Regions from separate parts of the Pseudoalteromonas sp. D15MCD-2 genome, predicted to be linked through region 1. Evidence: predicted binding sites of a transcription regulator. Region 1 holds the regulator's gene; each other region holds the start of a gene.
What was found. Region 1 encodes ArgR, which controls arginine synthesis, uptake and breakdown. Its sites were predicted from a motif close to ANTGAATANNTATTCANT; they were not measured.
Positions count from the first base shown of each region.

Region 2: a site for ArgR is predicted at 2,771-2,788, ahead of AADY36_RS04140 (OadG family protein). Genes of this name have one in related genera too.
Region 3: a site for ArgR is predicted at 3,936-3,953, ahead of argC (N-acetyl-gamma-glutamyl-phosphate reductase). Genes of this name have one in related genera too.
Region 4: a site for ArgR is predicted at 4,436-4,453, ahead of gltB (glutamate synthase large subunit). Genes of this name have one in related genera too.

Region 1 covers NZ_JBCFQE010000001.1:3,022,611-3,030,365, reverse strand. Annotated here, with positions in the region: gene AADY36_RS13920 (Fe(3+) ABC transporter substrate-binding protein) at 480-1,484, shown strand; gene AADY36_RS13915 (ABC transporter permease) at 1,562-3,196, shown strand; gene AADY36_RS13910 (ABC transporter ATP-binding protein) at 3,193-4,236, shown strand; gene AADY36_RS13905 (Dyp-type peroxidase) at 4,298-5,197, shown strand; gene argR (transcriptional regulator ArgR) at 5,194-5,661, opposite strand; gene mdh (malate dehydrogenase) at 5,887-6,822, shown strand; gene ispB (octaprenyl diphosphate synthase) at 6,912-7,755, opposite strand, start outside.
Region 2 covers NZ_JBCFQE010000001.1:905,144-912,898, forward strand. Annotated here, with positions in the region: gene AADY36_RS04120 (YcxB family protein) at 1-152, opposite strand, end outside; gene AADY36_RS04125 (hypothetical protein) at 277-1,200, shown strand; gene AADY36_RS04130 (hypothetical protein) at 1,877-2,068, opposite strand; gene AADY36_RS04135 (DUF1328 domain-containing protein) at 2,120-2,293, opposite strand; gene AADY36_RS04140 (OadG family protein) at 2,828-3,076, shown strand; gene oadA (sodium-extruding oxaloacetate decarboxylase subunit alpha) at 3,092-4,864, shown strand; gene AADY36_RS04150 (sodium ion-translocating decarboxylase subunit beta) at 4,875-6,005, shown strand; gene AADY36_RS04155 (hypothetical protein) at 6,133-6,309, shown strand; gene AADY36_RS04160 (peptidoglycan DD-metalloendopeptidase family protein) at 6,433-7,749, opposite strand.
Region 3 covers NZ_JBCFQE010000001.1:681,079-688,833, forward strand. Annotated here, with positions in the region: gene AADY36_RS03115 (bifunctional diguanylate cyclase/phosphodiesterase) at 1-835, opposite strand, end outside; gene panP (pyridoxal-dependent aspartate 1-decarboxylase PanP) at 1,084-2,712, shown strand; gene argE (acetylornithine deacetylase) at 2,727-3,878, opposite strand; gene argC (N-acetyl-gamma-glutamyl-phosphate reductase) at 4,100-5,110, shown strand; gene argB (acetylglutamate kinase) at 5,110-5,871, shown strand; gene AADY36_RS03140 (ornithine carbamoyltransferase) at 5,879-6,799, shown strand; gene AADY36_RS03145 (argininosuccinate synthase) at 6,809-7,755, shown strand, end outside.
Region 4 covers NZ_JBCFQE010000001.1:1,536,682-1,544,436, reverse strand. Annotated here, with positions in the region: gene gltB (glutamate synthase large subunit) at 1-4,335, opposite strand, end outside; gene AADY36_RS07005 (efflux RND transporter periplasmic adaptor subunit) at 5,032-6,285, shown strand; gene AADY36_RS07000 (ABC transporter ATP-binding protein) at 6,307-7,014, shown strand; gene AADY36_RS06995 (ABC transporter permease) at 7,017-7,755, shown strand, end outside.

The sequences.
Region 1 (7,755 bases):
CCTGTATAACAACGTCCTGTTGTCATGCCATTCCACATCATCCTGATGTTGTCCGTAGGTTGTCACTCCATTGCGTTACTCTTCCTGAGCCTGTCCTTGATTCCTTATTCTCCTAATGAACCTTATTCCGCGGTATTATGAGTAATGCTTCCTTATCCATCTACTCATTAAGCTTCTTGCTTAGTTGATGTAAGTAATTATAGAGAAATGGGCGAAGCTGAGTAGGTCAAAATCTTACTTAATCTGCTGGTTATTTTATTGTCATTTAAAAGATGTTGTTGTATTTCAGGTGCTTATATTGTTTTGTGCAGTGTTTGCTGGTGGTTTTTACTCAATAACTGCCATGTGGGTGAGATATGTCTTACATGCAAATTCCTAAATGGCAGTTAGGTTGATTGAAATATAAGTTTAAACGGGTGCACTTTGCCTTAACTCTAGGTAAAATATTTTGATAATTGTTACTATTTAGGTGCTATAAAATGAAGAAAACAGCCTTAGTATTACTTAGCGCATTATTAAGCGCGCCTATATTCGCTGCAGATGTAGTAAATATTTACTCGTTTCGTCAACCATTCTTAATTCAGCCTATTTTGGATGATTTCACTAAGCAAACAGGTATTAAAACTAATGTGGTTTTTGCCAAAAAAGGTTTGATTGAGCGTGTAAAGCGTGAAGGTAAGCACAGTAAGGCTGATTTAGTATTAACCTCAAATTTTAGTGCGCTGATTCAATTAGAAGATTTAGGCTTAACGCAATCAATTAATAGTGATGTGGTTAATGCGAATGTGCCAAGCACTTTTCGTGATGCCGACGGTCAATGGATAGCACTTACTAAACGTGTACGTAATGTTTACTCTGCAAAAGAGCGTGTTGGTGCACTTGCTGAATTAACTTACGAGGATTTAGCCGATCCAAAATACAAAGGTAAGATCTGCACTCGATCTGGTAAACACCCTTACAATTTAGGTTTAGTTGCTTCTATGGTTGCTCACCATGGCGAAGCAAAAACTAAGCAATGGCTTGAGGGCGTAAAAGCCAATTTAGCACGTAAGCCGCAAGGTAATGACAGAGCGCAAGTCAAAGCCGTAAAAGAAGGTTTATGCGATCTGGCGTTAGGCAACAGCTATTATTTTGGCAAAATGATGCAAGATGAGCAGCAAAAATCATGGGCTGAAGCGGTTTATATTAACTTCCCTAACCAAACAAACCGTGGCTCTCATATCAATGTATCGGGCGTTGTTATGACCCGTTATGCTAAAAACCCTGAAAATGCCTTGAAACTGGTTGAGTATATGACCGACAATAAGGCGCAAAATATGTATGCTTCAGTTAATATGGAATACCCTGTAAAGCAAGGGGTTGCATTATCTGAGATGGTTGCATCATGGGGTGAGTTTAAAGAAGATAGCCTTCCTCTTGATGAGATCAGCAAATATCGCCCTGTGGCACTGAAGCTGATTGACGAAGTAAAGTTTGATTTATAACGAGGATATTTCTCGTAACACATTTTTATAAAAGCTGTTTTTTAACAGCTTTTATTTTATCTGGTATTAATCCACTTATGCATGTGAAGTTTTCGCTGTCGCGTTGGCAGCTTATAGCCTGGCTTATTGGCCTGTTGCTTGTTACGCCATTAGGCTTTTTACTATTTGAATCTCTGCAAGGAGATTCAGATGTATTTCAGCACCTTTTCGATACTGTGCTGTGGGATTATACCCGTAATACTCTCATACTCATTGCAGGGGTAGGGCTGCTGAGCTGTGTAATAGCATTGCCGTTAGCTTGGTTAACTGCATATTGTGAGTTTCCTGGGCGTAAGCAATTTGAATGGGCATTAATGCTGCCATTAGCAATGCCAACTTATCTAATCGCCTATGTGTATACTGACTTACTAGATTACGCTGGGCCAGTACAAATCGCCCTTCGAGACTGGTTTGGTTGGCAGTCACCAGACGATTACTGGTTTTTTGATATTCGTACATTATCTGGGGCTATTATTATGATTGCCTTGGTACTCTATCCTTACTTATTCCTTATTTTTAAAACGGCACTCAGAGAGCAGTCTTTTAAACTAGTACAAGCTAGTCAGCTGATGGGTCTATCACCATTACAAAGCTTTTTACGCGTTAGTTTGCCTCTTGGTCGTGGGGCGATTGTGGCAGGGGTTACATTAATCAGTATGGAGGCCATGGCTGATTTTGCTACCGTCAATTACTTTGCTGTAAGTACGCTCACTACCGCTGTATACGATACGTGGCTTGGCTATTACTCATTAACGGCAGCGGCGAAAATTTCAGGTATCATGTTATTGATTTTGTTTTTAACCATTATGGTTGAACGCTTTAGTCGTCGCAATCAAGCTGTGTATGAACGTCAGTCAAGCGTTAACAGTGCAACCTTGTATCGCTTAAAAGGCAGTGCCGCATGGGCTGCAAGCTTGGCTTGCACAGTTGTGCTGGTATTGGCTTTTATCCTACCGGTTGGGGTGTTAGTTAAATACGCCATTGTCTATGCAGATGAAGCATGGAATGGGGCATTTTTTAATTACGCTTGGCAAAGTTTTAAAGTGGCTGTTGTGGTGAGCATTGCAACTATCCTATTGAGCTTATTGGTATTGTTTTATCAGCGCATTGCGAAACAAGCTTACCCTTTGATCCCAGGACGTTTAGCAAGTACTGGCTACGCCTTACCTGGTACTGTGTTAGCTATTGCCGTATTACTACCATTAACTCAGCTGGATGATGCGTTAAACAATTGGCTTGAGCCTTTTGGTTTATCACCAGGATTACTTTTGAGCGGCACTTTATTTGCGATGATTTTTGCTTATGTTGTTCGTTTTTATGCGATTGCGAATGGCGCGCTTGAAAGCAGTTTTTTACGTATTAGCCCATCGCTAGATATGGCCAGTCAATCAATGGGCAAAGGGCCCTTACAAACCCTTTGGCGAGTACATTTACCGCTATTAAAACGCGGCATTCTAACAGCTGGCTTGTTAGTGTTTATTGAATGCATGAAAGAGTTACCTGCGGCTTTATTACTCAGACCTTTTAATTTTGAAACCCTGGCAACTCATGTTTTTCAATATGTTAGTGATGAGCAATTGGAGCTTGCGTCAATTTCAGCCTTGTTTATCGTGTTAGTTGGGTTAATCCCTTTGTATTTCGTTAATCGTTCGATGGAGCAAAATCACTCATGAGTCATTTGATAATTAAAGACTTAGCTTATCAGTACAATGCGACTCAGGTGTTGAGTGAACTAAACCTCAATGTTGAACAAGATGAAATCGTCTGTTTGCTTGGCGCAAGTGGCTGCGGCAAAACTACTACCTTAAAGGCAATTGCCGGGATTTTACAGCCTGAGCAAGGCTATATGAGTATTGATTCAAAAGTGGTTAACGATAGTGGGCTGTTTGTTGCACCGGAAAGACGTAATATTGGCATGATGTTCCAAGACTATGCGTTGTTTCCTCATTTAACGGTAAGCGACAACATTGCGTTTGGCCTAAGCAATATGAGTAAAGCGCAAAAGCGCGAGCGTGTAGATGAAATGCTTAGCCTTGTTAAACTCGATGGTTGTGCACAGCGATATCCGCATCAGCTTTCTGGTGGACAGCAGCAACGAGTGGCAATAGCCCGTGCACTTGCTTACAAACCAAGTTTATTACTACTTGATGAGCCATTTTCGAATATTGATACACAAGTGCGTTTTGAGCTTATTGCCGATATACGTCGCATTATTAAAGATCAGCAGGTTTCTGCGGTATTTGTTACTCACTCGAAGGAAGAAGCTTTCGCGTTTGCCGACACGCTTGCGGTTATGCATGGTGGAAAAATCGCCCAACAAGGCTCTCCTGAGCAGTTATTTAGCCAACCTAACTCAAAGGTGGTTGCAGAGTTTCTTGGTACGGGCATATACTTAACGGCAAAAGTATTAACGCCAACTGAATATGAGACGGCGTTTGGTGTGGTTCACTCTTTGACGGCGAACAATGCAGATTGTCAGCAAGGCCAAGTGTATATAAGGCCGCATCATATTCAGTTGTGTGAAGCTGCGCACAGTGACGCAAACAGTTTAACTATCTTGCACAGGCGCTTTATCGGTACGCGTTATGTTTATCGTATCAATATTGCAGGGCAAGAGTGTGAAGTTGCTGCAGAGCAAGACCGCGTGTTAGCTGTTGAGCAGCCTGTAAAAATAAAAATAATGCCGCACACAGTCAATTTTTTTCATGATTAGTAATAAATAACAATCTTGAATCCTTGGCTTTGTGCAAATAACGAGAAGCTAAGGATTCACTATGGCGCAAGCGCAATCTGGGATTTGTGCTGAAGCAAACTTACATGGTTTGCACCTGTTTTTTAATGTTTACGATGGCCATGATGAGTCATTACGTAAAAAACTAAAACGCGTTAGCGTCATTCAAGATGAGTTTGCTGATCAGTTCTCAGAAGCCATGCTATCGTGTGTGGTTGCCCTTGGCGCTCAGTATTGGCCGCATATTCTGCCCGAGTTTATCCCTAGCCAATTGCAAAGCTTTCCGAATGTGACTCATAGTGAGCATGTGATTAGTGCGCAGCCATTTGACTTGTTTGTGCAAATTCGTTCAGACCGTGAAGATGTAAACCATCTATTTGCTCTGCAAATTCTAAAATTATTAACACCGGATGTTGAGCTGGTGGAGCAGGTCCGTAATTTTCGGTTTTTAGATGGACGTGATTTTAACGGCTTCATTTATGCAGGCGATACACCCCATGGCCGTCAAAAACGTAGTACAGCACTTATCGATAAACCGGGTCATTTTGAAGACCAAGGCAGTTATATTCATGTTCAGCGCTTTGTGCATGATTTGAGTGTCTGGCAGCATTTATCGTTGTCTGAGCAAGAGCAAATCATGGGGCGCACGCGTCTAGATAATACCTTGATTGTGCCTGCTGTAGAAACCAGTCATGCGGTTCGTAGTGAATTAAAAGATGAGCATGGCCAGCCACTTTTGCTAAACCAAAGCATGCCATTTGGTGATGTGCATAAGCAGGGAATTTTAATGGTTTCGTGTGCTGCGCAAGGGGATGCGTTTGAGCAGGTATTAAAGAGTCGCTTGGGGCAGGGCGATTGCTATGATCATTGGCTCGATTTTACTCAAGCCGATATGGGATCTGCGTTTTTCGCCCCGTCTGTAAACTTCTTAAAGCAACTTTAAACGGTATCGAATAAAGTGCGTACGCGATCAAGCGTTACATCGATTTCAGAAATCTTCGCAGGGGCGATAAAAATAGTGTCGTCGCCTGCAATGGTACCTAGTACGCCATCTGCTTTACCGAGTGAATCAAGTAAACGAGCAATTAATTGTGCTGCGCCTGGACTGGTGCGAATAATAATCATCATTTCGTTATGCATAATATCAATAACAAGCTGACGCAGTGGGCTTTTCGCTGTTGGCACACCCATTTCAGCCGGTAAACAATAGACCATTTCTTGTTTTGCATTACGAGTACGTACTGCACCGAACTTGCTTAACATGCGAGAGACTTTACTTTGACTAATATTATCAAAGCCTTGCTCTTTTAATGCTTCGACAATCTCACCTTGTGAGCCGAAGTTTTCTTCTTTTAATAGCGCTTTAAACGCTTTGATCAGTGCTTCTTGTTTGTCTTGTGGTTGCATGTTGCCGTTTCTTTATTCATAAAATGTAAGGTAATTCTACACAACTCTGCATATTTATGCAGTATTAGTTTACAAAGTCGTCCAAAATGCTGTGTCTTTACAGCCAAGTTTACAACTATGGTCGAAATTATACGCGAAATAAGCAGGATAAATTTGTTTTTAGTCGCTAATTTCATTATCTTTAGGGCCACAAATATTTCCTACCTCAAATTACGGAGAATTCCAATGAAAGTTGCTGTTTTAGGCGCAGCTGGCGGTATCGGCCAAGCATTGTCTTTATTATTAAAAACAAGTTTACCTGCAGGTTCTGAATTATCGTTATACGATGTTGCCCCTGTTGTTCCTGGTGTAGCGGTTGATCTTTCTCACATCCCAACAGACGTTAAAGTTGAAGGCTTTGGTGCTGACAGCCTAGACGCAGCATTAGCTGGTTGTGATATCGTTCTTATCCCAGCGGGTATGCCACGTAAGCCAGGCATGGACCGTGCGGACCTTTTCAACGTAAACGCAGGTATCATCAAAACATTAGCTGAAGGCATCGTTAAAAACTGTCCTAAAGCGTTAGTAGGTATCATCACTAACCCAGTAAACGGCACTGTGCCAATCGTTGCTGAAGTATTCAAAAAAGCGGGTACTTACGATGCTAACCGTGTATTCGGTATCACAACGCTTGACGTGATCCGTTCAGAAGCATTTGTTGCTGAACTTAAAGGTTTAAGCGCAACTGATGTTAAAGTTCCAGTGATCGGCGGTCACTCAGGTACTACAATTCTTCCTCTTCTATCTCAAGTTGAAGGTGTTACTTTCACTGACGAAGAAGTTGCAGCATTAACTCCACGTATCCAAAACGCTGGTACTGAAGTTGTTAACGCTAAAGCGGGTGGCGGTTCAGCGACTCTTTCAATGGGTGCTGCTGCAGCACGCTTCTGTATGTCTTTAGTTAAAGGCTTACAAGGTGAAGAAGTAGTTGATTACGCATACGTTGCAGTTGAAAACGGTGACGCAGCATACTTCGCACACCCAGTTCGTCTAGGTAAAAACGGCGTTGAAGAAATCCTTTCTTACGGTGAGTTAAGTGCATTCGAAGAGCAAGCTAAAAACGACATGCTAGCTACACTTAACAAAGACATCCAAGAAGGTGTTGATTTCATCAACGGTTAATTCCGACAGATGATAGGCGATTTTTTAAATCGCCGAAAACAAAAAAGCCTGCAAATGCAGGCTTTTTTAATGGCTCGAATAAATAGCGTTTAGTGATCGCGGGCAACGGCGATACGGGCCAAACTCTCTAAGGCTTGTTTGTACGGTGTATCTGGTAAGAACGCAATACAAGCAATTGCTTTGTCAGCTTCTTGCTCAGCTTTTTGCATTGCAAACTCAAGGGCCTTAGTGTCAGCTAATGCCGCTAGAATGCTCTCTAAGTGCTCCATACCATTACCAAGTTCAATTGCTTCGCGTACTAGCTTAACTTGCTCTGGTGTGCCTTTTTGCATTGCGTAGATAAGCGGTAGGGTAGGTTTACCTTCAGCTAAATCATCGCCAATGTTTTTACCAAGTTGCTCGGCATCAGCATTGTAATCTAGAACATCATCCACTAATTGGAATGCAGTGCCAAGATGCATACCGTATAAGTTTAATGCTTCAAGGGTTTGTTCGTCTTGCTCGGTAATAATTGCAGCAAGGCCGGTTGCAGCTTCGAACAATTTTGCCGTTTTGCTGTAAATAACCTGCATATAGCTTTGTTCTGTCGTGTCAGGGTCATTACAATTCATTAGCTGTAATACTTCACCTTCAGCGATGACATTGGTTGCATCAGCTAAAATTTGCATGATTGGCATTTTACCTAGGCCAACCATAAGCTGAAATGAACGTGTATAGATAAAGTCACCCACCAAAACGCTCGCTGCATTACCAAACTCTGCGTTGGCTGTAGGCGTACCACGGCGCAAATGTGACTCGTCGACAACGTCGTCATGCAATAAAGTTGCGGTATGAATAAATTCGATGATAGTGGCAAGCGTAATATGGTCTTTGCCCTCATAACCAAGTGCTTTTGCCGCTAAAATGGCCAACATAGGACGAACGCGTTTACCG
Region 2 (7,755 bases), 2.1 Mb from region 1:
TTATCTAATTGATAAAAAGCTAATAAGCCTAAGGTTATTAATAATACCAATAGCGGGTATTTAGGCTTAGCTTGTGATGAATAAGGTAAAGACTCATCAAAGCATTCGTAATAATACGGTTTATCTAATTTGTAAGTTGTACTTAAAGTCATTTGTGGGCTCACTTAATTTGCTGGCGGCAGTTTAACATTGATAGAAAAAATCTTCCGTAGTTGGTTTTCATTTAGTTGTCATTGTGAGAGCTTAAGGTATGCGTATTTTAAAGGTGTAAGTTGTATGTTTGTTAGTTCAATGTCATTAGCACTTGCAATGACCACAAATACTTTTTTAGTTATGGGCGATATGCCATACACCCCGATTGATGAAATCAATCTCGCCAAAGACGGAAAAATTACCAAGGCAATCGCAGCAACACCTCATGGCTTTTTAATGCATCTTGGTGACATGAAATCGGGAGCGCTTGCTTGCACGAATAAACTTTTGCAAAGTAATAAAGCGTTATTAACGTCGTTGACCACACAGCCTTTTATTTATACCCCCGGTGATAATGAATGGACCGATTGCGACCGAGAAAAGCTATCGGTGCGTTTTGATGAGCTTGAACGCCTAAGCTTTGTTAAAGGCTTGATGTTCGACGATGCTTATACAAAAAAAGTACAGCAACTTCAGGGTTATGCAACCCAAGCTGAAGTGCTAGAAAATGCCCGCTGGCAGTTTGATGGTATTGAGTTTCGTACCTTACATATACCGGGCACTTTTAATGGTCGCTCACAAATTTTAAAAAGTGATAAAAACGCTGCACTAGATGCCGCCGACAAGCGTGATAAGTACAACTTAACTTGGTTAAAACAAGCGCTTGTTCAACAAGACGCTAAGGCCTATGTATTTGGTTTTCAGGCTGATATTTACCACCCGACCAGTAAACCTGCTTGCAGTGAATCACAACGCTCTAATTGTGATGCATTTAAAATATACCGAGATGCTATCAGCGATTTTGCAAAGCACACCAATAAGCCTGTACTTGTAATGCATGGCGATACCGGCCCATATTGCCAGCAGCAGCTAGCGAGTAACTTAACGCGTTTAAATGTACCTGGCGACTTTGCTGTAAGTGATGTCGCAAAGGTGAGTTTTATCGACGGCCAGTGGCATATAGCGAGTTTAACGACAAATGTGCCCCTCACTAAGGTATGTGAGTGATAACGTTGGGTAGATCGGAGACGCACTCAGAGCCATCAGCTTTCAGCCGTCAGCTATCAGATTAAAACCCAACAAGTTAGCGAGTTTGAGGCTCACGTAGGCGTGAAATTTATTTCGCGCGATGTTTCTTAAATCTACGTGTAAGTCGTAGGTCGGGCTTTAGCCCGTCAATGTTAACGGTTATGTGTCGCCATAAATGACGACCTACGTGACGTAGGTTAGAGCGGAGCTGAACCCAACAAGTTAGCGAGCTTCTAGGGGAAAGAGTAAAGTTAGCGAGTTTGAGGCTCACGTAGGCGTGAAATTTATTTCGCGCGATGTTTCTTAAATCTACGTGTAAGTCGTAGGTCGGGCTTTAGCCCGTCAAGTATGAGTGATAAAATATGTGTCGCCATAAATAGCGACCTACGTGACGTAGGTAGAACGGAGCGAAACCCAACAAGTTAACGGGTTTCTAGGGGAAAGAGTAAAGTTAGCAAGCTCCTTGACACAAGCAGCAGGCAGACTAGAGTTGCTAACTTGCTAACTTGCTAACTTGCTAACTTGCTAACTTGCTAACTTGCTAACTTGCTAACTTGCTAACTTGCTAACTTGCTAACTTGCTAACTTGCTAACTTGCTAACTTGCATACACAAAAAAGCGGCACTTGGCCGCTTTTCTTAAGTAAGGTGTGTTGTTAGCAGTTAGTTTCTTCTGCGTTAACACCTTCTTTTACTTCTTCACATGCATCTTCAACTGCATTTTGTGTATCAGTAATTGCTTCATCAATACGCTCACCTGCGTCTTCAGCAGAGTTGTCTTCACAACCCATGATGAATAAACCTGAAAATAGGGCGATAGTAGCGGCTTTTAAAGTTGAATTTTTCATAATGAAATTCCTTGTAAATTTAAAATAAAGTAAGTGGTTATCTGCTTTTAACTACTTAGGGACACTGCCTCTAAGTGCTCCTGATACCAGCGAAATAACTAGTAATACTAAAAATATAAAAAAGATAATCTTAGCGATGCCTGCAGCGGCTCCTGCGATACCGCCAAAACCTAACACTGCTGCGATTAACGCGATAACTAAAAAAGTAATTGTCCAGCGTAACATAGTGGTCTCCTTGGCTATTTAAATTTTCTTAAGTTCGATGTAACTAAAGCGAGTTCTGTGCCATAAGTTTTATTTTATATATTTCAACGGGTTGGGTGTTTTTGTTGTTCTTGAGAGGGTTCATCATTTGGTAACTTTTACGAGTAAGCATGTAACTTATTCATAGTGATATTTTTTCATATTGAGCTGAATGAAGAAAAAGAGTATTTCTGCGATTATTGGTAAGACCAATTTAACTTTATTGTAAGGTAATAGCTCTAACACCTTGTTGTGCGTGGTTTTTAGGCTTTTTACTATGATTGGTTAATAGCTGAACATATAACGTTTGGCTATATTGACTATTTATATCATCTATAACGGGGCTTTAAATGCGCTAATAGTAGGGTGTTAATTATATGTGCGTCATGTTATTTTAAATTTAATTGGTTTTACCAATTTACAATGGTGCTATACAAATGAATTTTGTTTGTTATTATTGGTGCATAATTATTTAACAAAAATAACTTTTTATTTTAAGTAAGCGAGGGGAGTCGTATGGATATAGGTGGATTACTCACCACTGCGGCCAGTTTGATGGTGACAGGCATGGTAGGCGTGTTTGTTTTTCTGACTATTTTGATTTCAGCAGTCACTTTAATGTCAAAGGTAGTGGGTCGATTTGATGATCCTGCAACTGCAGAACCTACGCGTACAGCAAAAATTCAACCTCAACAGGGTGTGCCACAGGCACATATTGCAGCAATCAGCGCTGCAATTGCTCAATTTCGAAATAAACAAAAATAACGGGGCAGCTTAAACATGGCTAAATTAAAATTAACCGAATTAGTATTGCGTGACGCACACCAGTCTCTTTTGGCAACGCGTATGCGCTTAGACGACATGCTACCCATGGCAGAAAAACTCGATAATGCGGGTTACTGGTCAATTGAATCATGGGGTGGTGCGACGTTTGACTCGTGTATCCGTTATTTAGGTGAAGATCCTTGGCAACGTATTCGCGAGCTAAAAGCGGCAATGCCAAACACTAAGCAACAAATGCTACTACGCGGACAGAATCTTCTAGGTTACCGTCATTATGCTGATGATGTAGTCGAAAAGTTTGTTGAGCGTGCCCACAAAAACGGTGTTGATGTTTTCCGTATTTTCGATGCGATGAACGATGTACGTAACCTTGAAACTGCCATTAAAGCTGCAGTTAAAGTAGGTGCTCATGCCCAAGGTACTATTTCGTACACAGTAAGCCCAGTCCATACGCTTGATATGTGGCTTGAGCTTGCAAAACAACTAGAAGATCTTGGTTGTCATTCAATTTGTATTAAAGATATGGCAGGTTTATTAAAGCCATATGATTGCGAACAGTTGATCAAAGGCTTAAAAGACACTGTATCTATTCCTATCGCAATGCAATGCCACGCGACGACAGGTTTAAGTACTGCAACTTACCAAAAAGCAATCGATGCGGGTATCGATATGCTTGATACGGCGATTTCGTCAATGAGTATGACCTATGGTCATAGTGCCACAGAAACTATTGTTTCAATCGTAGAAGGCACTGAGCGTGACACCGGTCTTAATTTAAATGAGTTAGAAGAAATTGCCGCTTACTTCCGTGATGTACGCAAGAAATACGCTGCTTTTGAAGGCAGCCTTAAAGGTGTTGATGGTCGTATCTTACTAGCCCAAGTACCTGGCGGTATGTTAACTAACATGGAAAATCAGCTTAAAGAGCAAGGTGCTGCTGATAAGCTTGATCAAGTATTACTTGAGATCCCGCGTGTTCGTGAAGACTTAGGTTACATTCCTCTAGTTACACCAACGTCGCAAATTGTAGGTACTCAAGCGGTACTTAATGTGTTGACTGGCGAGCGTTATAAAACCATCACTAAAGAAACTGCGGGTGTACTCAAAGGCGAGTATGGTGCAACACCGGCGCCAATGAATAAAGAGCTACAAGAGCGTGTACTAGAGGGGGCTGAAGCAATTACGTGCCGTCCTGCTGATAAGCTTGAACCTGAACTTGAGAAGCTTGAAGCAGAGTTATTAAGTGAAGCTAAAGAGCAAGGTTTAGAGCTTGCTAATGACGTGATTGATGATGTGCTTACTTACGCATTATTCCCTCAAATCGGCCTTAAGTTTATTAAAAACCGTAACAACCCTGATGCGTTTGAAGCAATTCCAACGGGTGAAGTCGCTAAGTCAGAAACTAAGCCAGCCTCTACAAGCCCTGCAAAAGCAGAGCAATACAGCGTTAAAGTTGATGGCAAAGTTTACGATGTCGTTGTAGCGCAAGGTGGTGAGCTCAAAGAAGTAACCCTAAAAGACAGTGAGTTAATTCCTCAGTCAGCTTCAGCGTCTGTTAGCGAAACCTTAAACGCGCCGTTAGCAGGCAATATTTTCAAAGTGAAGGTAAAAGCTGGCCAAACAGTAAATGAAGGTGATGTGGTTATCATTATGGAAGCGATGAAAATGGAAACAGAAGTTCGCGCTGCACACTCAGGCACAATAGCTGAAGTATTAGTAGCAGAAGGCGACTCTGTTGCCACTGGCGATGCGCTAATCGCACTGGCATAGGAGACAGAGGATGGATGGTGTTTTAAACCTCTGGCATGCCACGGGTATTGCTAACTTTACTTTTCCAGCATTGATCATGATTGCGGTTGGTTGCTTGTTACTCTATTTAGCAATCGCCCGTAACTTTGAGCCACTGTTGTTATTACCTATCGGCTTTGGGGCTATTTTAACTAATATCCCAGTTGCTGGGTTATCTGAGCCGGGTGGTCTTTTATATTACGTGTACCATATCGGGATTGACTCTGGGGTATTCCCACTTTTGATCTTTATGGGCGTGGGTGCACTCACAGACTTTAGTGCCCTGATAGCTAATCCGCGTATGTTGCTGTTGGGCGCGGCTGCGCAGTTTGGTATTTTTGCTACTTTATTTGGTGCAATTCTACTTAACTTTATTCCTGGCTTTGAATTTTCGCTACAGGATGCATCGGCCATCGCCATTATTGGTGGGGCAGATGGTCCAACAGCTATTTTCTTAGCATCTAAGTTGGCACCTGATTTACTTGGTGCAATCGCAGTAGCGGCTTATTCATACATGGCACTTGTGCCAATTATTCAGCCGCCAATTATGCGCGCACTAACAACGCAAGAAGAGCGCGAAATTCAAATGCCGCAACTTCGTACAGTATCGAAAAAAGAGAAAATTGTTTTTCCATTAATGGTGCTTAGTTTAACTATCTTGTTTTTACCTGCGGCAACACCGCTGGTAGGTATGTTCTGCTTAGGTAACTTGATGCGTGAATCAGGTGTGGTTGATCGTTTAAGCAATAGTGCACAAAACGAAATCATCAACATTACCACCATTTTCTTAGGCTTAGCGGTAGGCTCAAAGCTTGCAGCCGATAAGTTCTTAACCGTAGAAACAATCGGTATTTTGGTGTTAGGTGCTTTAGCCTTTGCAATCGGTACAGCTTCAGGGGTATTTATGGCAAAAGGTCTTAATAAGATCTCTAAATCGCCAATCAACCCATTAGTAGGCGCAGCAGGTGTGTCAGCGGTACCAATGGCAGCACGTGTGGTTAATAAGGTAGGCCTTGAGAGCAACCCGCATAACTTCTTGTTAATGCATGCCATGGGACCAAACGTAGCAGGGGTATTAGGAAGTGCCGTTGCAGCAGGTATTTTGTTAGCGATTGTTGGCTAATAACACGATTAAGTCGATTTACTTCCAACCGACTGGCGCAGTAATTTTACTGCGCTTTTTTTTGCCTATAGACTAGGGTCACCCTAAAGAAATTGTAGTTAAATGATAGTTGTGTAAGGAAGCCGCCATGAATGTTTTTATTATCTTATTATGCCTTTTTGTTGCTTTGGTTATTTTAATACCGCTACTTGAAAAGTATCAGTCTAAAATGGGGCTTGATGGCGCGACAAAGTATGCAAAGTATATTTGGCCACTGGTGATGATTTCGCTGATTATTCAACTTATCTATGTTCTTTTAAGGTAATAATAGTATTAACCCGCAGTGCTATCAGTACTGATTTTAGTAAAGTCTATAATAGTTTTAGCCAGATTTATTCTGGCACAAAAAAGCCGCTTCAATTGAAGCGGCTTTTACATGTTTACTTAACTACTTATTTAACGCTAATTGTAACTCACGGTTACGCTGTAATTGCGCTAAGAAGTTATCAGCAATCGGTTTAAACTTAGCTAACTCATCGCGCGGTAGAGGCTCTGATTTAGGTAGTTTGACCGTTTTAGGGTTACGGTGAACACCGTTTACTAAGAATTCATAGTGTAAGTGTGGGCCCGTCACACGACCTGTCGCACCAACAGTACCAATCTTCTGGCCTTGTTTCACTTTCTGACCAGTTCTAACCATCTTTTTGTTTAAGTGTAAGTACTTAGTCACATACTGTGTGCCATGGCTAATAAATACATAATTACCATTGTATTTACTGTAGCCTGCTTTAATCACTTTACCATTACCCGATGATACAACTGGCGTACCGGTACGCGCTGCGTAATCGATACCGTTATGAGGTTTTACCGTTTTGGTCACTGGGTGTAAACGACGCGGATTAAAGCTCGAGCTAATATACTTAAAGTTAACTGGCGCACGTAAGAAGGCTTTTTTCATGCTACGGCCTTCAGGTGTGTAGAAGTTACCATCAGTATGGCGAATAGCGGTATAACGCTCACCTTGGTTAATAAATTCTGCGGCAATAATTTTACCATCACCAATGTACTCACCATCAACATAGTGAGCTTCATAAATTAGACCAAATTGGTCACCTTTACGAATGTCATTAGCAAAGTCGACATCCCAACCGAAGATGTCAGCAAAATTCATAATTTGACGCTCGCTCAAGCCAGCGGCAATGCCTGACGTCCAAAAACTATTAGAGATCTCGCCGCCAGCCGACTTACTTAGCGTTTCGATTTCTTTGCTATCGATAGAAGTGTCGTAGTTACCTTCGTCATTTAATGTAACGTATAAGGTATCTGTTTTTGAGATCACATAACGTAGCTGCGCTAGAGAACCATCTTCAGCCGTTGCAAAGCTTAAGATTTCGCCTGGGTGAATTTTTGTTAACTTACGAGTTTCAGCGTTGGTGTTAACTAGTTTGTGTAATGTTTGCGCTGAGAAACCCGCACGTTTAAAGATAAGTGCTAAATTATCGCCATTACGTACTTCATGGTCGATAAGCTCGTATTCTGGAAGTTTTGCTGCTGCTTGCTGTGAATTAAGCTCAGTTAGTTTTTCGTTATCATCAACTTTAACTTGTAATTCGTAGCGTTTGCCAATTTCAAGTGCTTTTGCACTGTTATCCTTTGAAGCGGTGGCTTTTTCAGAAGGCAATAATGCCAAGCCAACAATAGCAGAAACCAAACCGAGAATAAGCAGTTTGTGTTTTTTGGGAAGTTTGTGCACTACGTGAACCATATCGTG
Region 3 (7,755 bases), 2.3 Mb from region 1:
GAAAATAGCTAAGCAAGTTAGCCATTACTTTGTCGCTCACTTCAGTGCCATAAAAACTGCTAATATCTTCTAACTCATTAATGGCAATAACTGCTAGTTCCATACGGTGTTTGGTGGTTTTTTTTATGTAGTATTCAAGGGCAACATGGTTAGCAAAGCCGGTGCGGGCATCTGTTGAGAGGGAGCGTTTTAGTTGTAAAAAATACAGCCCAGCAATTAGCGCTGCAATAAAGAAAAAGAAACAGCCAGTGATCATTGCACGGGTCACACTGTGCTGCAGTTGCTGATTTAAGTCACTAATGGTTATGTCGGCACCAGTTATATAGGTGTGACCATTATCATCGACAAAAGTGACAAAGATGCTTTTAAAATAGCCCCATTGATCTTTTGATACCTCAAATACCGGCTCTGTCGAAAAAAAGGCTTCTTTGTTGAGTTCTGTCGCTTCGGGGTAGGCATCTAGAAACTGTGTTACGCGGCCATTGTTTTGATCTTTTTGCGTGTAACTCGAGGCACTAAAATAGACTTTGCCGTCGCGCAGTACCATTGCGTACACATAGGCAAGCTGCATTTGTTTTGCATACTCAGATAGGGCTCGGCTTTTGTCTTTATATATTGCCGAAGAGATTGGTAAGCCCGCATTAACTATATTGTGATAGTCATCACCTAGGATATGTTTGACACTGACCGCAGCATTAAGCAGTTTGGTATCGATATTCTCCATGATCTCACTACGCGTGGTTTCATAGGTGTAATAGATATAGCCAAATAAGCTAATAAAAAATGCGGCGAAGCCATATAGCAGCCAGCTGGTTTTTTGCATTCCTTTGGGCATAGAGATTCCCTTTGCAGTTATCGTTTGATTATACTCAAAAAAAGCGTATCTGATAGTATAAAATGACTGCAAATTTCATTAACTGATCACTTTTTTGTCATCGAAATTAGCGCTTTTTTGCTTTATGCGAGACATTTTCGTGATATTCCAGTAAAGTTAGCCAATTTCGTAGAAACAGTGCCGCAAAAGTGCTTACTTAGATGTCCCATCATCGGGTGCATTTTTAGCTGCTAATTATGGGTATTAGGATGGATCAAAAGCGTTGTGCCGTCGCCTCTAAAGAAAGCTTGATTCGTATTTTTACGGTGCCAGAAGCACCAGACTCGACATTAAGTAAAATCGAATCTGAAATTTCTAGCAACTTAGCTGGGTTCTTAAATGAGAACATAGCTGCTATCGAAAAGCCTTTGCACGAAATTGAAAAAGACTTTCAAACGGCTACTATTCCAGAAGAGCCGACCTTTGTATCTGACTATGCTCAAGACATTATGGAGCAGTTAGTTGCTCATTCTGTTCATACCGCTGCGCCGAGCTTTATTGGCCATATGACCTCAGCATTACCGCATTTTGTGTTACCGCTGTCTAAGTTAATGGTCGGTCTTAACCAAAACCTAGTAAAAATTGAAACTTCAAAGGCATTTACGCCTCTTGAAAGACAAGTTTTGGGCATGATGCATCACCTTGCATATGGAGAAGACGACAGCTTTTATAGTAAATGGATGCACAGTGCGAAAACGTCATTAGGCGCATTTTGTTCAGGTGGCACTGTTGCTAACATTACTGCACTATGGATTGCCCGCAACCGTTTATTAAAAGCGGATGGTGACTATAAAGGTATTGCTGCACAGGGGTTAATCGCTGGAATGCTGCATTATGGCTATAAAGGCTTAGCTGTGCTTGTTTCTGAGCGAGGTCATTACTCATTAGGCAAAACCGTTGATTTACTGGGTATTGGTCGCGATAACATTGTCGCAATTGCAACCGGCGAAAATAATAAAGTCGATGTTGATGCGATGCGTAAAAAGGCTCATGAGCTTGAAGCCTCTGGCATTAAGGTAATGGCACTCGTGGGTGTTGCTGGGACGACTGAAACAGGCAGCATAGATCCACTAAATGAAATGGCTGATTTGAGCGAAGAACTTGGCTGTCATTTTCATGTCGATGCTGCATGGGGTGGTTCAACCTTATTATCTTCAAATTACCGCCATCTATTGAGCGGTATCGAACGCGCTGATTCAATAACCATTGATGCACACAAACAAATGTATGTACCAATGGGGGCTGGTCTGGTGTTATTTAAAGACCCAGCTGCGACGGATGCTATTGAGCATCATGCGGAATATATTCTTCGTAAAGGCTCAAAAGATTTAGGCAGTCATACCCTTGAGGGCAGCCGCCCTGGTATGGCAATGTTAGTGCATGCTTGCTTACGTGTTATTGGCCGTAAAGGCTACGAGATGCTAATTGATCGCAGTATCGTGAAAGCACGCACTTTTGCCGACATGATCAAGCAGGATGAAGACTTTGAGTTAATCTCAGAGCCTGAGCTTTGCTTATTAACCTATCGTTACGTACCAAAAGAAATCCAAGCGAAGCTTAAAGATGCTGACGAAGAAACGAAATTAGATATTTACGCTTCGTTGAATCGCTTTACTGCAAGCATGCAAAAACGTCAGCGTGAAGCGGGTCGTTCTTTTGTATCGCGTACTCGTTTAACTCCTGCAAAATATGACCATCAACCTACCGTGGTATTTCGTGTTGTATTAGCCAACCCGTTAACCTCTAAAGCAATTCTAAAAGATATTTTAGCGGAGCAAAAAGAGCTGGCGAAAACTGATCCGGTATTTAAAAAGTACTTGAGTAAGTACATGGATTAGAAAAGGGAGCGTGGTTATTCACTAAAGCAACTTGCTTTAATCATGTCACTGATAATCGCTTGCGAAGGTTTTATTTTTTCCATCGCCAAAAACTCATCTGGCTGGTGGGCTTGGTTAATTGAGCCGGGCCCCATGACGATGGTTTCGCAGCCAAGCTGTTGAATAAAAGGGGCTTCTGTACAATAGTTTACAGCGACAGCAGGTTGACCTGAGACTTTTTCGGCCAGCTTTACAAGTGCTGTATCAGTGCTACCACTAAATGCTGGGATAGGTTCATGCATGTCGATAACGCTCACTGCATTTGGGTATTGGGCATTAATTTCTTCTGCAGCTGTTAGCAAAATCGCTTGTAGTTCTTGCACACTTAAACCAGGTAAAGGCCGCATATCAATGTGCATTTCACAACAACCACAAATGCGGTTGGCATTATCGCCACCATGGATATGGCCAAGGTTTAAAGTAGGGTACGGAATTTCAAAGTGCTCAACTGAATATTTATTCTTTAACTCTTCTTTGATGATTAACAACTTTGTAATCATTTTATGCATGACTTCGATGGCGTTTAAACCACGTTCAGGATCAGAGCTATGGCCTGAGCGACCAATTACTCGAATGGCTGTACTCATATGACCTTTATGAGTAAATACCGGTGTCATATCAGTTGGCTCACCAATGATGCAGCGCGCTGGTTTTAAGTCTGGGTGGCGGCAAATTTGTTGTGCACCCGCCATTGTGGTTTCTTCATCGGCTGTGGCTAAAATTAAAAGTGGCTCTGTTTGCTTCGTAGCATCAAGCTCACTAATTGCTTGCAATACAAAGGCAAAAAAGCCCTTCATATCAATACTACCTAAACCATAAAGTTTATTGTCATGCTCGCTGAGTTTAAACGGATCGTAGTTCCAGCGGCTATCATCAAATGGCACAGTATCAGTATGACCTGCAAGCATTAAACCGCCATCTCCTTCACCGCGTTTCGCTAATAAGTTGTAACGGCCTTTACCGTTTTCAAGCTCTGTGATTTCACATGTAAAACCCAGGCTTTCACACCAGTCTGCGAGCAAGGTAATAACCCCTTTATTGCTCATGCACAAAGAATCTTCAATCGCACTAATTGAAGGGGCAGCAATCAGCTGCTGATACATAGATATAAAAGAGGGTAGCGACATAAAAAAATCCAAAAATAATTATTCAATCTAATTGCATAACAATATAAAAGTATTTATGATGAATATCAATTCACTTTTTAAGCATAAATATTAGTAAAGCTGTACGATGAACACGAAACGACGATAACCTGATTTCATTACTTTAGACAGTGTTTTTATTCGCAATTGAGCGAGTAATTTTAGGCGTATCGATAAATAGATTTAATAGGTAAAAGTAAGCAATGAATGTAGTGATTATTGGCGCAAGTGGTTATAGCGGCGCAGAGCTAGCAAGTTTAGTTGCTAAGCACCCAAAACTGACCCTACAAGCATGTTATGTGTCTGAAGGGAGTTTAGATAAAGGTAAATTATTAAGCGATTTATACCCTGAGCACCTTGGATTGTTAGAGTACCCACTACAACCTCTAACTTCTGAAGCGTACAAAGATATCGAAAGCAATGCTGACTATGTATGCCTGTGTACAGATCACAAGGTCAGTGTTGATCTTGCGCCGCAATTTTTAGCCATGGGTAAAAAAGTATTCGACCTATCTGGTGGTTTCCGTTTAGCTGGGAATGAGGATTACCTGACTTATTACGGTTTCGCACATGAACACCCAGATCTTTTAGAGCAAGCAGCGTATGGTTTAGCAGAGTGGAATAGCGATGCGATTAGTAAAGCGAACCTTGTAGCTGTAGCGGGTTGTTACCCTACAGCAGCACTTAATTCTTTAAAACCACTTAAAGAAGCAGGGCTATTAGCTGATCAAGCCATTATTGTTAATGCGGTGTCAGGTGTTACAGGCGCTGGCAGAAAAGCCAGTGTTAACACGCACTTTTGCGAAGTGTCACTTGCTCCTTATGGCTTGTTTAACCACAGACACACACCTGAGATTGAGCAGCACCTTGGTCACCCTGTGCTATTCACGCCACATTTGGGTAACTTCCCCCGTGGAATTTTAGAAACTATTTATGTGCAATTAAAACCAGGCGTAACTGCAGAGCAAGTGAATGCGGCTTATCAAGTATTAGCTAACGAGCCGTTAATTCGTTTACTTGGCAATAAAATTCCAAGCATTAAAGGCGTGGCTAAGCAACCATTTGTTGATATTGCATGGCAACAAAAAGGTGAGCAACTCATCGTTATGTCAGCGATTGATAACCTTCTAAAAGGTGCAGCTGGGCAAGCATTACAGTGCATTAATTTAGCCATGGGTGAACCTCACCATACTGGCTTAGTAGGAGCGCTGTAATGAAAACTTGGATCATTAAAGTCGGTGGTGCTGTGTTAAATAGCGCAGATGCCGCAAAAGCGCTTTTTGATGTTTTAGCCTCTGAGCAACAAGATAACTTTGTGATTGTTCATGGTGGTGGAGCCTTGGTTGATGCTTGGCTTAAAGACGCCGGCTTTGTAACTGCAAAACATCAAGGCTTACGTATTAGCCCAAATGAGCAAATGCCATATATTGTTGGTGCTCTTGCCGGTTGTGCCAATAAACAATTGATGAGCCAAGCAATCAGCGCTGGCCACAAACCTGTGGGTTTAAGCCTTTATGAAGCGGGTGTACTGGTATCTGAAAAACTTAAAGTATTGGCGCAAGTAGGTCAGTGCTCAGGTAGTTGTGACAGCGTGCTACCTAGCATGCTTGAACAAGGTCGTTTACCCCTAGTGAGCTCTATTGGCTTTGGAGAAGATGGCCAATGGTACAACGTCAATGCAGATGAAGCTGCAGCGGCTATCGCTAAAGAGCTTAATGCAGAACTTATTTTTATGACAGACGTAGAAGCTGTGCTTGATGCCAATAAGCAGCCTCTACATCAACTTAATACGCAGCAAATCGAAACACTTATCCTTGAAGGAGTCATTCAGGGCGGGATGGAGGTCAAAGTAAAGACCAGCCTTCTTGCTGCCCAACATTTACGACGTGGTGTGTATATCTCAAGCTGGCTGAAGCCAGAGAACTTAGTCGCTTTATTAAAAGGCGAACATGTAGGAACGAAAATTACACCATAGGTATTTCATGTTAAAGAATTTCTTAAATGGTCTTGAATTAGACCAAAAGGGCGCACTTAAATTACTAAACTTAGCGCAAAAAATTAAAGCAAACCCAACAGACTTCAGCCAAGCATTAGCGGGCAAATCAGTGGTTACATTGTTTGAAAAGCCAAGCTTACGTACTCGTTTATCATTTGATATTGGTATTAATAAACTGGGTGGTCACGCAGTTTATTTAGATTCACAAAATGGTGCTATGGGCGCTCGTGAATCAGTTAAAGACTTTGCTCTTAATATCTCAACTTGGGCAGATGGCATTGTTGCTCGCGTGAATGCACACAAAACACTGACCACGCTTGCTGAATATTCATCGGTGCCTGTTGTTAATAGCTTATGTGACTTATATCACCCGTGCCAAGCGCTTGCTGACTTTTTAACGCTGCAAGAAGTCCATGGTGATGTTAGCAAACTAAAGCTTGCTTACTTAGGTGAAGGTAACAACGTCACACACTCTCTAATGCTATTAGCTGCCACTTTAGGTACTGATTTTGTTGCAGTTTGTCCTAAAGGCAGTTCGCCAGATTCGCAAATTCTTAAGCAAGCAGAGCAAATTGCAGCAATGAATGGTGCGTCTGTTATGGTGAGTGACAGAATTGAGGCGGCAGTTGGCGCAAATGCAGTCTATGCTGATACCTGGGTTTCAATGGGTGATAAAACACCGCTTGAGCAGGTTAAAGCTAAATATATGCCATATCAGCTTAACCAAGCCCTACTAGAGAAAACCGGTGCGCAAACGGTACTGCATTGTCAGCCAGCGCATCGTGAGTTTGAAATTACCTCTGAGGTAATGGATGGCCCAGCATCAAAAATTATTCAACAAGCAGAGAATCGTATGCACGCGCAAAATGCTCTACTTGTCACATTATTAAATCCAAATTTTGTTTAAGGAACACCAATGAGTTCAATTAAAAAAGTCGTATTAGCCTATTCTGGTGGTCTTGATACATCGGCAATCGTGCCATGGTTAAAAGAAAACTACGGCTGTGAAGTAATCGCGTTTGTTGCTGATGTTGGCCAAGGCGCAGAAGAGCTTGAAGGCGTTGAAGAAAAAGCCATTGCTTCAGGTGCGTCGGAATGTCATATCGTTGACTTAAAAGACGAAATGGTCAGTGACTATATTTACCCAACTTTAAAAACGGGTTCTATTTACGAAGGCACTTATTTACTAGGTACATCTATGGCGCGTCCAATCATTGCTAAAGCGCAGGTTGAAATTGCCCGTAAAGTAGGTGCCGATGCGCTTTCGCATGGTTGTACTGGTAAAGGTAACGATCAGGTGCGTTTTGAGTCATGTTTCGCAGCCCTTGCACCTGATCTAAAAGTGATTGCCCCTTGGCGTGAGTGGGACTTATCAAGCCGTGAGTCATTACTTGATTACTTAGCTGAGCGTAATATTCCGTGTTCTGCGTCAGCAACAAAAATTTATAGCCGTGATGCTAATGCTTGGCACATTTCTCACGAAGGTGGTGAGCTTGAAGATCCATGGTGCCAACCAAGTGATCAAGTATGGACATGGACTAACTCGCCAGAGCAAGCACCCAATGAAGCAGAATATGTAACATTAAACGTTGTTGAAGGTGAAGTGGTTGCTGTAAATGGTGAATCACTTAAACCATATGACTGCCTAGTTAAATTAAATGACATTGCTGCGCCGCATGGTGTAGGTCGTGTTGATATCGTAGAAAACCGTTTAGTGGGTATGAAGTCGCGTGGCTGTTATGAAACACCAGGGGGCACTGTGATTATGGCTGCTCTTCAAGCGATTGACGAGCTAGTGCTAGATAAATCAAGCCGAAAATGGAAAGAAGTACTTGGTGGCGAGTTCTCTCACTTAGTCTATGA
Region 4 (7,755 bases), 1.5 Mb from region 1:
AATCTGCTCAGCGCGGTTTGAGCCTGTAAGCTCTAAATGCTCAGCAATGAGACCGCGTAAATGTTCTTGGTGTGACGCCAACCCTTCAAGCGTAACAATTTCAACAAGCTCAGGGTTAATGCGTTTTTCAAAGTCATTGCCTTCATCAAGAATATAAGCAAAACCACCTGTCATACCTGCACCAAAGTTGATACCCACTTTGCCAAGTACGCAAACCACACCACCTGTCATGTATTCACAGCCGTTGTCACCAACACCTTCTACAACCGCTTGCACGCCTGAGTTACGCACTGCAAAACGCTCACCAGCGCAGCCTGCAGCAAATAATTTACCGCCCGTTGCACCATATAAACAGGTATTACCGGCAATGGTTGCTTTGTGGCTTTCAAAAGATGAACCCAGCGGTGGGCGAATTACTAGCTTACCGCCAGCCATGCCTTTACCAACATAGTCATTGGCATCACCAACGAGTGTCATTTCAAGGCCGCCAGCGTTCCATACACCAAAGGATTGTCCCGCTGTACCATGAAGCTCAATAGAGACAGGATCAGCAGCCATACCTTGGTTACCATGTTTAGAAGCGATATAGCCAGACAACATAGCGCCCACTGAGCGATCAGTATTGCAAATACGGTTAACCAGTGAGATACCCGACTTTTCGTCAATTGCTTGCTTGGCTTTTTCAAGCAAGGTTTCATTTAGCTGACCTAAGTAGTGTGAGCTATTTGGCGCACTACAATACAAGGTTTCACCCGTAGGGTTGTTAGGCACAGCAATCACAGACGACAGATCTACTTTCTTTTGTTTCTCTGTGTTGCCTTCAATTGCTTCAAGTAAGTCCAAACGACCAATTAAATCAGTTAAACGAGTTACACCTAAGCTTGCCATAATTTGGCGCGCTTCTTCGGCTATAAACTTGAAGTAGTTCATCGCCATTTCTGGCAGGCCATGATAATGCTTTTGGCGCAGCGTATCGTCTTGCGTTGCAACACCGGTCGCACAGTTATTTAAGTGACAAATACGTAAGTATTTACAACCTAGTGCCACCATAGGGCCCGTACCAAAGCCAAAGCTTTCAGCACCTAAAATAGCCGCCTTAATAATATCTAGACCCGTTTTCAGACCACCATCTGTTTGTAGGCGAATACGGTGACGTAAACCATTTTCTACCAACGCTTGCTGGGTTTCAGCAAGACCAAGCTCCCAAGGGCTACCTGCATACTTAACAGAAGTAAGCGGGCTTGCACCTGTACCACCGTCATAACCAGCAATGGTAATTAAATCTGCATAGGCTTTAGCTACGCCTGTTGCGATAGTACCTACACCCGGCTCAGAAACGAGTTTCACCGAAATTAGTGCATCTGGGTTTACTTGTTTTAAATCGAAAATAAGCTGGGCTAAATCTTCAATCGAGTAAATATCGTGATGCGGCGGAGGCGAAATCAAGGTCACACCTGGCACTGAATAACGTAATTTTGCAATATACGGCGTTACTTTTTCACCCGGTAATTGACCACCCTCACCTGGTTTTGCACCTTGCGCCACTTTAATCTGAATGACATCAGCGCTGCGTAAGTAATGTGGTGTAACACCAAAACGGCCCGAAGCAACTTGCTTAATACGTGAGTTTTTCTCTGTACCGTAGCGAAGCTTGTCTTCACCACCTTCACCTGAGTTTGAACAACCACCTAAGCGGTTCATTGCAATCGCGAGTGCTTCATGCGCTTCTGGCGATAATGCACCAATACTCATTGCGGCTGAGTCAAAACGTTTGTACAGCTCAGTTGCAGGCTCTACGTCGTCAACACTCACACCCGTATCAGGAATTTTAACCGCCAGCATGTCACGTAAATTGGTGATCGGGCGGTTATTTACTAAATCAGCATATGCCAAGTAGTCTTTATAATCCCCAGAGCGCACTGCTTTTTGTAGTGTTTGAATTACATCTGGGTTATAAGCATGGTACTCACCACCGTGAACATATTTTAGTAAGCCACCATGACTTAATAACTTACGTTTACTAAATGCCAGCTTATGAAGTTTACGTTGGTCATCATCAAAATCAGTGAAACACGCCCCTTTAATACGACTAGCTACACCGTTAAAACAGGTTTCTACAACCGCATCTGATAATCCAACTGCCTCAAATAACATTGAGCAGCGGTACGAAGCGACAGTACTGATACCCATTTTTGACATAATTTTATACAGACCCTTATTAATCGCATTACGATAAGCAAGCGTTACTTCGCAATAGCTCTTGTTCAGGGTCTTTTTGTCGCTCATTGCAACTAATGATTCATAAGCAAGGTACGGATAAATTGCCGTTGCACCAAAACCAAGTAATACCGCAAATTGATGCGCATCACGGACACTGCCCGATTCGATGATGATATTAGATTCACAACGTAAGTTATTATCGACTAAACGCTTTTGAATTGAACCAACCGCCATCGCCGCAGGAATCGGCAAATGAGTTTCGCTAAAGTTACGGTCACTTAAAATAAGCATGACACAGCCTGACGCTGCTTTTTCTTGTGCTTCATCACAAATACGTGTGATTGCGTTTTCTAAGCCTTCTTCCAACGTGTAAGTGATATCAATTTTACAGTAGCTGTAATGCTCATCGTCAGCATTGATCAGCTGTTGCATATCAGCGTACATCAAAATCGGCGTCTCAAACTGTAAACGCTTAGCGTGGCCGGTTGTTTCGTTAAATACGTTTTGCTCACTACCAATACAAGTTGCCAGTGACATAACGTGATTTTCACGAAGTGGGTCAATCGGTGGATTAGTTACTTGCGCAAATTTTTGTCGGAAGTAATCGAACAGTGAACGATGACCTTCTGACAGTACCGCAAATGGTGTGTCATCACCCATTGAACCCGTTGCTTCTTGACCATTTTCACCCATTACACGAATAACGCTATCAAGCTCTTCGTTGGTGTAGCCAAACATTTTTTGATACTTAAGCAGTGTTTCGTCATCAAATGAACGGTTACCCGCATCTTTTTCAGATAACTGTTCAAATGGCGTTAAACGCTTAACGTTAGCTTCAAGCCATGCTTTATATGGATGGCGTGACTTAAGATCTTGGTCAATCTCATCTGAATGCCAAATTTTACCTTGATGAGTATCAATAACTAATAACTCACCAGGGCCAACACGGCCTTTCTCAACCACTTCGTCTGGCGCGTAGTCCCAAATACCTACTTCTGAGGCAAGGGTAATAAAACCATCTTGAGTGATGACATAGCGCGCAGGGCGTAAACCGTTACGGTCAAGGTTACAAGCGGCAAAACGACCGTCAGACATTACAATACCAGCGGGGCCATCCCATGGTTCCATATGCATTGAGTTAAAGTCGTAGAATGCACGTAGGTCATCATCCATAGCACGGTTTTTTTGCCAAGCTGGCGGCACAAGCATACGCATTGCACGGAATAAATCCATGCCACCGGCTAAGAACAACTCAAGCATATTATCTAAGCTAGAAGAGTCTGAGCCGCTTTCGTTAACGAATGGTGCTGCTGATTGCAAATCAGGAATAAGTGGTGAGGCAAACTTATACGCACGGGCACGAGCCCATTGGCGGTTACCTTGAATCGTATTAATTTCACCATTATGCGCTAAATAGCGGAATGGTTGCGCCAGTGGCCAACGAGGTTGTGTATTAGTAGAGAAACGTTGGTGAAATACACAAATCGCACTGGTCATGCGAATGTCAGCTAGGTCTAAATAAAAGTTAGGTAAGTCTACAGGCATCATTAAGCCTTTATAGACAGTAACTAAACCAGATAAGCTGGCAATATAAAAATGTTCATCATTTACGAGGCGCTTTTCAGCACGACGACGCGCTACATATAAACGACGTTCTAAATCTTTTGGACGCCAGCCTTCTGGTGCGCTTACAAAAATTTGTTCAAAGCCGGGTAGTTGTTTTTTTGCAATTGGCCCTAAACATGATGCATCGGTAGGTACTACACGCCAGCCTTGAATGCTCAAGGTTTCTTTTTCGAGTTCTTCACTCAACACATCTTTAGCTGTTTGCGCAAGTACAGGATCAGCATTTAAAAATACCATGCCAACGGCGTAGTTCTTTCCTAGATGCCAATCATGTTCGCTGGCAATAGCACGAAAGAAGCTATCAGGTTTTTGCATTAATAAACCACAGCCATCACCTGTTTTACCATCAGCAGAAATACCACCACGGTGTTCCATGCGATCTAAGCCAGTGATTGCTGTTCGAATCAAGCGGTGACTCGCCTGACCATTGACCTGGGCTATTAAGCCAAAGCCACAATTATCTTTTTCTAATTTTGAGTCGTATAACATAGACCCCTCCCCTTGCTACAACGACTAGCGGTTCAGTCTTTTGTGACAGTGCTAGCAGACGAACAAAACTATCGCCAAATACCTCATGAGTCAATAGAGTTTTGAATACATATTCATATTCATGAATATTTCTCACTTAAAGCACTTTTTAAATTCTATGCTATTTTTTTACATTTAGTCGCATTTTACCCGTTATTTTTTTATGACACTGGTGTCAAATTTAACAACTTGTAAAAAAACAATCTAAAAACCCGCCGCTTTACGTTAACGTAAACTGCGCTTTATTTTGAATAATTATTCACATTATGAATATCAATGCAGTTTTTTACGGGGTGTCGCCTAGCCTAACTGCATCATTATTTACTCTTGGCTTTAGCATAGTTACAAACTATGTATCTGAGCAGACTACCTTAGTCGCAATGACCGAGTTTCTTTACCCTTGCGTCAACAATAAGCAATCTAAAAGTGTCCGCTGCGGACACTTTTTCTGTCCGCGGACAGACATCAATCCATTCTTCAAAAATAAAATCATTAAAAATCAATATATTAAAAATTGGCATGCTACTGGTATAGATAAGACATCAGCGAAATTGAGGATTTCAAAATGTTCACTATCAGTTTGTTTATGGCTTCTCCACTTACCATGCTTGCCGTTGGCTTCATGATTGTGTGTTTTGAGAATCGTAAGGAGTTATGATGATTAAGGATACCAGTGCCCAAGATATTACCGTGGCTAAGAAAAACACCATTAAAAAGCCACTTATAATAGCTGCAGGTGTAATACTTGTTGGTTCGCTCGGCTTTCAAGCATTGTTTGCCAGTAACGATGGCAGCATTTCGGTTGATGCAGCAAGCCTACAAATTAGTGAAGTAAGCCAAAAGACACTTACTAGAGATGTGGCAGCGAGCGGTAAAATCGTTGCAGCTAATGCGCCAAAGGTTTACAGCCCAGAACGCGGCTTTGTCGATTTAAAAGTAAAAGCCGGTGATAGCGTTGAAGTAAATGAAGTGATCGCAACCGTAACCAGCCCTGAGCTGACTAACGAACTAAAACAGCAACAATCAGTATTAGCGCGATTAGAAGGCGAGTTACAACGAAAACAACTTGAAGCGCGCAGACAAAAACTAAGCCTGACTAAAGCGCTAGATTTAGCGCAAGTTGAGTTAAATGCCGCAGATAGAGAAAACCGCCGAGCTAAAATCTCTATCGAGAAACATTTAATTAGCCAAATAGATTTAGAAAAAGCCGTTGATGACTTAGCCCGTGCCAAGCTTTCATATAAGCACGCCGAGCAAGAAGTCAGCTTAGCTAAAGATACCCTCGCATTTGAGCTAAAAGCAGCAGAGCGTGATCTGGCACGTCAACAACTAATTGTGGATGACTTACTCAGACAAGTAAATGAACTCACTATTACCGCGAGTGTAAGCGGCATTGTGGGTAACTTATTAGTGCAACAAAAAGAAGCGGTCACACAAAGCCAACCATTAATGACATTGGTCGATTTAAGTAACTTTGAAGCAGAACTGCAAGTACCAGAAAGCTACGCCAATGAGCTGGGTCTTGGTATGCAAGTTGAGCTTACTTTAGGTGCTCGTCATGTCACAGGCACGCTATCGGCTATATCACCTGAAGTAAATAATCGCGAGGTCACAACCCGCGTACGCTTTGACAATGAGATTTCTGGCATTCGCCAAAACCAACGCTTAACCGCACGTATTTTACTAGAGAATCGCGACGATGTATTGCAAGTGAAACGCGGCGCATTCTTACAACAAGGTGGCACCTATGCTTATAAAGTTGATGGTGACATGGCTTATTTAATCGATATAAAAACCGGTGCAAGCAGTATCAATGCTGTCGAGATAATTGAAGGTGTAGAGCCTGGCGATAAGTTAATTATCTCAAACTACGATCGCTTTAAAAAAGCACCCACACTGGTTTTACGCTAACAAATAAAAGGAATAATCAACATGCTTACAATGAACAACATCAGCAAAGTGTATCAAACAGATATGGTACAAACGCATGCCCTTCGCGACTTTAATCTACAAGTTGAAGAAGGTGAATTTATTGCCGTAACGGGCCCAAGTGGCTCAGGTAAAACCACATTTTTAAACATCGCCGGTATGTTAGAACCATTTAGCGAAGGCCAATACATGTTAGACGGTATTGATGTGGGTAAGCTCAACGACAACCAGCGTGCTGACTTACGTAATCAAAAAATTGGTTTTATTTTCCAAGGATTCAACCTAATTCCAGATTTGAACCTCTATGAAAATATTGAAGTACCACTGCGTTATCGTGGTATTAAGGCCGCCGAGCGTAAGCGCCGTATTGAGCAATGCCTAGAGCAAGTTGGTTTAGCATCACGCGCTAAGCACTTACCGCAACAACTTTCTGGTGGCCAACAACAACGTGTGGCCATTGCCAGAGCCCTTGCTGGTGAACCGCGTTTTTTACTTGCCGATGAGCCAACTGGTAATTTAGATAGTTTAATGGCGCGTCAAGTGATGGAGCTACTTGAGCAAATCAACCGTGATGGCGCAACTATCATCATGGTTACCCATGATCCAGAGCTTGCCCGCAGAGCACCACGTAACATCCAAGTTGTTGATGGCCAACTAGCTGACTTCACCTTGTATCAAGGCACTCAAAACCTTAAAGCGGCTGGAGTGTAACCATGTTCCTTCATTATTTAGATTTGAGCTGGCGCAGCTTTAAGCGCACGCCACTTGTGAGCTTTTTAATGGTATTGGCCATTGCTATTGGTATTGGCGTAACCATGACCAGTTTATCTGTGTATCACATGATGTCGGCAGACCCTATTCCTGAAAAAAGTAGTGACCTTTATTCTGTGCAGTTACAAACCATGGATGAAGGCCGTACGTGGTGGACAGTAGATAATATGCCACTGCAATTAACCTATCAAGATGCTGTTAACCTTAATCAGGCCAAAGCAGGTGGTAAACGTGTCACTATGGTTAGAACGGGTTTTTCGGTTTATTTAGACTCAGACAAAGTAAAACCATTTATTGGTCAAGCACGCCTAACCACGCCTGATTTTTTCGAGATGTTTAACCTATCGTTTATTTACGGTGGGGTTTGGAGCGCGCAACAAGAAGCCGATGCAGCACCTGTTGTAGTGATCAATAAAGAATTAAACGACAAGCTCTTTGCTGGTGAAAACCCAGTAGGCAAAATGGTGTACCTTGATGATGCCAGCTACGAAGTTATTGGCGTGATTGATGATTGGGATATCACCACCAAATATTATGATCTGAACAACGGTGCATTTAATAAGACCGAGCAACTATTTTTACCATTTAGCCTAATGAAAGCCCGAGAGCTTGAAAACTGGGGTAATACTAATGGTTGGAAGCACGAAAAAACCAATACCTTTAACGATAAGCTCAATTCAG